Linked DNA regions of Blastopirellula sediminis. The protein of the gene in region 2 interacts with the protein of the main gene of each other region in a pairwise test. Links are inferred from orthologs where the notes say so. Each region holds a gene or a part of one and is shown on either strand. Other genes may lie near its edges.

Evidence for each region.
Region 1: the proteins of priA (region 2) and ssb interact in binary tests that used the Escherichia coli proteins (3 or more experiments, as listed by UniProt). The link is inferred for Blastopirellula sediminis from one-to-one orthologs.

Annotation. Positions count from the first base shown.
Region 1 is NZ_JAJKFT010000010.1:108,931-112,223, forward strand. The notes cover bases 251-3,223. They hold ssb (single-stranded DNA-binding protein), read right to left. Parts: upstream 2,003-3,223; coding sequence 1,499-2,002; downstream 251-1,498. Other genes in these bases: dnaB (replicative DNA helicase), read right to left, coding at 251-624; rplI (50S ribosomal protein L9), read right to left, coding at 883-1,413; rpsF (30S ribosomal protein S6), read right to left, coding at 2,122-2,523; pth (aminoacyl-tRNA hydrolase), read right to left, coding at 2,572-3,126; LOC68_RS11910 (hypothetical protein), read right to left, coding at 3,157-3,223. Also shown: more of dnaB, read right to left, coding at 1-250; more of hypothetical protein, read right to left, coding at 3,224-3,293. UniProt on the Escherichia coli protein: Plays an important role in DNA replication, recombination and repair. Binds to ssDNA and to an array of partner proteins to recruit them to their sites of action during DNA metabolism. Acts as a sliding platform that migrates on DNA via reptation.
Region 2 is NZ_JAJKFT010000010.1:3,536,742-3,540,038, reverse strand. Bases 132-3,108 are described here. They hold priA (replication restart helicase PriA), read left to right. Parts: upstream 132-470; coding sequence 471-2,747; downstream 2,748-3,108. Other genes in these bases: LOC68_RS25995 (sensor histidine kinase), read left to right, coding at 2,858-3,108; nadD (nicotinate-nucleotide adenylyltransferase), read right to left, coding at 132-362. In the rest of the region: more of nadD, read right to left, coding at 1-131; more of sensor histidine kinase, read left to right, coding at 3,109-3,297.

The DNA.
Region 1 (3,293 bases), 3.4 Mb from region 2 along the record:
ATCGGTGTAGCCGGTCGCAACGCCGTCTTCCAGATGTTCGCCGCGAAGACGCGCGTCGATACGTTCCATCGACGCGGTGACGATGTCGCTCATGCTCGACATCGAGTTCGAACTACGGGTGTCCGTAATCGCGAAAATCTTTTCTTCCGCCCGGCTCACCAGGCGGTCCGACTTGTCGTTTTCCTCGTAGGCGTCGCGGAGGATGTCGGTCGCGGCGCCGATCAGATTGCGATTGATCGCTTTGGCGGCGACGATCTGGGCATAGTGCTCGGCGTGGGCGGCGTTCGGAACGCTGTTCAGCACGCGGGCCAGATAGGCGGCGCCTCCGATGAACTCGAAGTCGCCGTCCGCTTTCAGCTGCTCGGCCAACAGCGTCAGGTCGACCTTGCGACCGCTGTCGTGCAGACGAACCATATGTTCGTACAGCTTCTTGTTCGCCTCGTCGTAGAAGTCGTCAGGCCGGACGATCATCACCACTTCGTCGGCGCAGTCAGGGAGCAGGAAGATGCTGCCGAGCACCCCCATTTCCGCTTCCAGATTGCACGGCGGCTGCCGATCGAAGATCTCGCTCGTCGGCTGCTGTTCGCGGTCCGCCTTATCGACGCGTTTGAATTTCGTCTTCATGAGCACCTTCCCTGATTAGCGGTCGATCCGGCGCGGCCATTCGCCGCGGGATCAATCATACTTGGGCGATGTTGGGCGGCAATCGAGCGGCGACCTCAAGCCGCAAAGTCGCGCCGTAAGTCGAACCGCCGCAACGCGCCGCGGCGAAAATCGCGGCGTGAATAACCTGTCGAAAAAAAGAGCCGTCCTGTTGGGGACGGCTCTTGAGAATCGCTTTTGCGGATCGACGGATCGCGGACAATCGCCCCTGCGATGCAATTATTCGTCGCCGGTGACGGTCGGAACAACCCACACTTTGAGTTCCGATTCGATTTCGGCGTGCAGGTGAATCTTGACCGTGTAGAGACCGAGTTCCTTCAGCGGACCTTCCAGGCGAACCTGATCGGCGGTGATCGTGAAGTTCTGTTCCTTCAAAGCCGAGACGATGTCGGCCGGACCAACGCTGCCGTAGAGGTGGCCTTCGTCGTTGGCGTTGGCTTCGATCGTGACGCTCTGGCGGTTGAGCAGGTCGGCGATCGCGCGGAGACCGGCCAATCGCGACTTTTCGATTTCGAGCAGCTTAGCGCGGTGCTTTTCGACCATCCGCTTGTGGTGCGGGGTGGCGATCGTGGCCAGACCTTGCGGGATCAGGTAGTTGTTGGCGTAGCCCGGACGGACTTCAACGACGTCCCCTTGCTTGCCCAGGTGATCAACCGATTGGATCAGCAGCAATTCGATACCGCCGTGCTTCCCTTTGGGGAGACGCTTCCAAACACGTTCACTATGCTTTTCGGCACGAATGCTCGCCATGATCGAAATTCCTCTTGCGTTTCACTCTGCCCAGCGAACTGCGTTCGGGGCGTCTGTTCGGATAATGTAAGGTTGTTTGTTTGGATTAGAACGGGATGTCGTCCGACGAACCGCCGAACGAATCGTAGTCGTCGCCGCCGCCGTAGCCGCCGCCAAAATCGTCGCCGCCACCTTTGTTACCGCCGCCACGATTGGGCGCCGATTGCGGTTGACGACGTTGACCGCCGCCACCACCGCTGGACGGGCCTCCTTGACCAGGGCCGCGAGCGCTGAGCATCTGCATCTTTTCGCCGACGACGCGAAGCTTCGATCGCTTCTGTCCGTCGGTTTCCCAGGTATCGAGCTTCAAGCGACCTTCGACCAACACCGGCGAGCCTTTGCTCAGGTATTCGCTGGCGATCTCCGCCGTCCGGCCCCAGAGCGTCACGTCGACGAAAGTCGTTTCGTCGACCCATTCGCCCGAGGCGGTCTTGCGGCGATCGTTCACAGCCAGCCCGATCTCGGCGACCGCCGAACCGCTTTGGATATAGCGGACTTCGACGTCGCGGGTCAGGTTGCCGACCAGAATCACCCGGTTAAAACTCGCCATGTGTCGATCTCCACTGTGCTTTGTCGGTTCCAGCGTCACCTAAGTAGTGAACGCTTGTTAACCAACAGCCTACCAAATCGGCGCGCCTCGTGCGACTTGCCGTCCCGCAAAATTGCGACTTAGTCGATGTCGGCCGTGGCCGCTTCTTCTTCGTCGGCGGTCGAATCTTCGTCGCTCGGAGCAGCTTCCACCGCGCCGGTCGCGTGGGCGATCAACATGTCGATAATTCGCGGATCGTGCTTCACGAACATGAAGCGGACGAAGTTATCGTTGATGTTGCACTGGTAGGTCAGTTCGGTCAGCTTGGTGCTTTCCAGGCTGAAGTAGGTCAACCAGTAGGTCCCTTTGCGGTGCCCGTTGATCGGGTAAGCCAGGCGTTGTTCGACCCACATGCGGCTCACCAAGAGTTCGCCGCCGAGCTTTTCGACGTATTCCTGAATCTGACCAGCGACGCCGCCCGGATCGCGAGCGTATCGGTTGGAATCCAGGATAAACAGCCCTTCATAAACGTTGGCCGCCAATGTCGATCTCCTAAACGTGATTTGAGTTGTTGCTAACCGAAGTCGGCGTTAGTTGTATTGGTTCATGCAGTACTTGAGGTCGTGAGCGATCCAATCCGCTATGGCCCGCGTCGCGCGGTCTAACGTAAAGTCGATCTCGGCCCGCTCTTGGGGAGCAAACTTCCCCAGGACGAAACTGGATACGTCCCGTCCTTGGGGCAACGGCCCAATTCCGATTCGTAACCGGGGAACTTCGTCCGTCCCCAATTTGCGAAGGATGTCCGACAGCCCTTTCTGGCCGCCCGAGGAGCCTCCGCTGCGAAACCTCAGCGTGCCGATCGGCAAATTGAAGTCATCGCAAACGACCAGCACCGACTCGCAGGGCACTTTGAAAAAATCCAAGGCGGCCCGGACGCTTGTCCCGCTGTTGTTCATAAAGGTGTGAGGATAAAGAAGAATCGTCTTCTCTCCCCCCACGCCAAGTTCGATCACGTTGCCGTTGAACTTGGCTTTTGGCGTTACTCCGGAATTGGCGGCGATCCGATCGAGCGCCTCAAATCCGACGTTGTGCCTTGTTTTTTCGTATTTGGGCCCGGGATTTCCCAGCCCCACTACCAATTTCATGCCACGCCCAGACTTGGCTTTTCAGCCAGCTTAGCGGTAAAAGTCGATGTGTTGGACTTCGAGGCCGTAGGTGTCCCACTGGATGTCGCGCATCACCACGTTGCCGGTAATGTCGCCAGCCAGCTCGATGTTCTTCGCCTTGTGGCGAACAACCGCGGCGAACTCTT
Region 2 (3,297 bases):
ATTTCGGCCGGGTTGCGCCAAGTCGGAAACTCGGCGAGCGAGTCCCCGCCGATCAGCAGAAACAGTTCGGCGTCCGGGAGCAGCTCTTTGATCTGCTTCAGCGTGTCGACCGTATAGCTGACTCCGCCCCGTTCTAGTTCGAGCGGACAGACGGTGAACGCCTCGTTGCCGGCGATCGCCATTTGCAGCATCGCGACACGATCAGCGTCGCTCGCCAACGCCTGATCGAGCTTGTGGGGGGGAGTCGCGGCCGGAACGAACCAAACTTCGTTGAGCGACAGTTGTTCGCGGGCATATTCGGCAAGTAGCAAATGACCGAAATGGACCGGAGAAAACGAGCCGCCGAAGATACCCAGTCGCATGGAACTCTTTCGCTTTTTCCTGATCGCCGCCGACGCTTCGCCAAAGTCGTTACAATTCAATGTAACTCCCACCTGCCGCGCAGGCCATCCAAGCGCCGACATAAGCTCGTGAAGCAACAAGACTTATTCAATACCGCGCCGGCGCCCTGGGAAGTTGATGATCTCGCCTCGCATGTTGTCGCGAAGATCGTCTTCTCGACCGGGCCGCAGCAACCGTTCGACTATCTGGTGCCGGAAAACCTGGTTCCCGAAGCGATCGCCGGTCGTCGTATGCGCGTTCCCTTTGGCCGCGGCGATCGTCTGGTGCAGGGCTACTGCGTCGACGTCGCCGCCAAGCAGGTTGTGCCGGGCAAGCTGAAGTCAGTACACGAAGTGGTCGACGACGTCACGCTTCTCAGTCGCACGATGCTCGGCCTGACGCAGTGGATGGCCGACTACTATCTTTGCCCGTGGGGACAAGTGCTGGACGCCGTGGTGCCGGCCGCGGTTCGCGGCAACGCCGGGACGCGCGAAGTGACGCTGCTGTCGGTTCCTCGCGAAACGGCGATGCAGCTCGCCACGCTCAAGCTTCCCGGCAAACAACAAACGGCGCTTTCCATTCTCGCCGGCGCAAGTCGCCCGCTGACGCCGCCGGAACTGGCCGAAGCGGCCGGCTGCACGCAGGCGCCGATCATGGCGCTGCGCAAAAAGAAACTGATCCACGTCGAAGTCCGCCGCATCAGCTTCGCCCATTTCGACGACGAGCCGGCCGAGACGGAACCTCCCAAAGAGCTGAACGCCGATCAAACCGAAGCGCTCCGCACGATCCTTCACTCGGTCGAAGAGGAGCGTCACCAATCGGTCCTGCTGCATGGCGTGACCGGCAGCGGCAAGACTGAAGTCTACCTGCAAGCGATTCAGCGAGTCGTCGCCGCCGGCAAACAGGCGATCGTGCTGGTTCCCGAAATCAGCCTGACGCCGCAGACGAAGCACCGCTTTCGCGCTCGTTTCAGCCAGATCGCGCTGCTGCATAGTCACATGAACGACGTCGAGCGGCATTGGCAGTGGAAGCGGATCGCCAGCGGGCACATTCCGGTGGTGGTCGGCGCTCGCAGCGCTATCTTCGCTCCAACGCCGCGGCTCGGGATGATCATCCTCGACGAAGAACATGACTCGTCGTTCAAGCAAGATACCGCACCCCGCTATCATGCTCGCGACGTCGCCGCGTGGCGAGCGGCTCACGAACACGCGCCGCTAATTCTCGGCTCGGCGACCCCGTCGCTCGAAAGTTGGCGACAAACGCAAACCGGCGCGATCACGCTCGTCTCGATGCCCCGCCGCGTCAACAACTATCCGCTTCCTGACGTGAAAACGATCGACCTGCGAGTCGATCGCAAAAGCCAAGGCCGCGGCGCAATCAGTCGTCAGCTCTACCTGGCGATGAAGCGGAACGTCGAAGAAGATGGGCAGATGATTCTGCTGCTCAATCGCCGCGGCTATGCGACCCACATTCAGTGCCCCGCGTGCGGCGAGAAAGTGGTCTGCCCCGAGTGCGAGATTCCGCTGACGCATCACCTGGCCGACAACATGGCGATTTGCCATTACTGCGACTATCGCCGCCCGGCCCCGAAAAGCTGTCCAGCGTGCGACTACTCCGGCATCCACTTTTTTGGCTACGGGACGCAGAAGCTGGAAGCGGAAGTCCGCGCGCGGTTCCCCGGCGTCGAGTGTCTGCGGATGGACAGCGACACGATGAAGAAGCCAGGCTCGCACGAAGCGGCGCTCGATCGGTTCCGCCGCGGCGACGCGAAGATCCTGGTCGGCACGCAGATGATCGCCAAAGGGCTCGACTTCCCGAACGTCACGCTGGTCGGGGTGATCAACGCCGATACGGCGCTCCACTTTCCTGACGTCAGGGCAGGGGAGCGAACCTTCCAGCTGATCACCCAAGTCGCCGGACGTACCGGTCGCGGCCACAAAGGAGGGCAAGTGCTCGTGCAAACCCTCAGCCCCGATCACCCCGCGATCGAAGCGGCGACGCGGCACGATTACGCGCTGTTCGCCGAGCGCGAGCTGCCGTTTCGCGAGAAGTTCCACTTCAGCCCGTTCGCCAAAATGGTCCGGCTCGTCGCACGCGCCGAAGTCGCGTCGGCGCCGGAAGCGATGCTTGAAGAGTTCGCCAAGCAGATCGTCAAAGTCGCCGAGGAGCTGTCGCTGGAAATCTATCTGCAAGGACCGGCCGCGGCGCCGATCGAGAAGCTGCGGGGGCAATATCGCTTCCATCTATTGATCAAAGCGCACGACGGCGAGAAGCTGCGTGAGGCCGTAAAGCTGGTCGCCGCCAAGACAAGAACGCCCGACGATGTGATCTGGACGATCGACGTTGACCCAGTTGATATGATGTAAAACGGGGCAAACCAGTACTTTCGGGGGAATGAATCTGTCTGGCTCCATCCGGGTCAAACCTCTAGAATGCTTACGAGTCCCCTAAGTTTTCGTCTCTTTTTCCGCACTGCATGTCCTACCGCTCGCTAAAACGCGTTCTCGGCGAAACGAACTTGGAGCGCAAGTGCCGCTTCCTGTTCGGGACCTGCTTGCTGCTGCTCATCATGGGGAGCTTCACCTGGTACGGTCAGTCGACCGAACAGCTGGTGCACGAAAAGAACGAAGCGACCGGCCGTCTGTTGGTCGATGCGGTGCTGCTGAAGATTCACTGGCAGAACAACGAGAAGACGTCGCAACCGGGCTATGACGCTTACGTCGCCGAGACCGGGCTCAATCTGGAATACATCAACTACGACTGGGAGATCCTGGTCCGTGATCCGGAAGCGCAAAAGCTGGCTCGCACCTTGAACAAGGAAGAGCGGATCTCGCTACCGGCCAACGAAGAGGAATACCAGGTCCTCGCCGAGTTGCAGTACGAGCAAGAGACGCGCGACAAAGAGATTCTGGAACG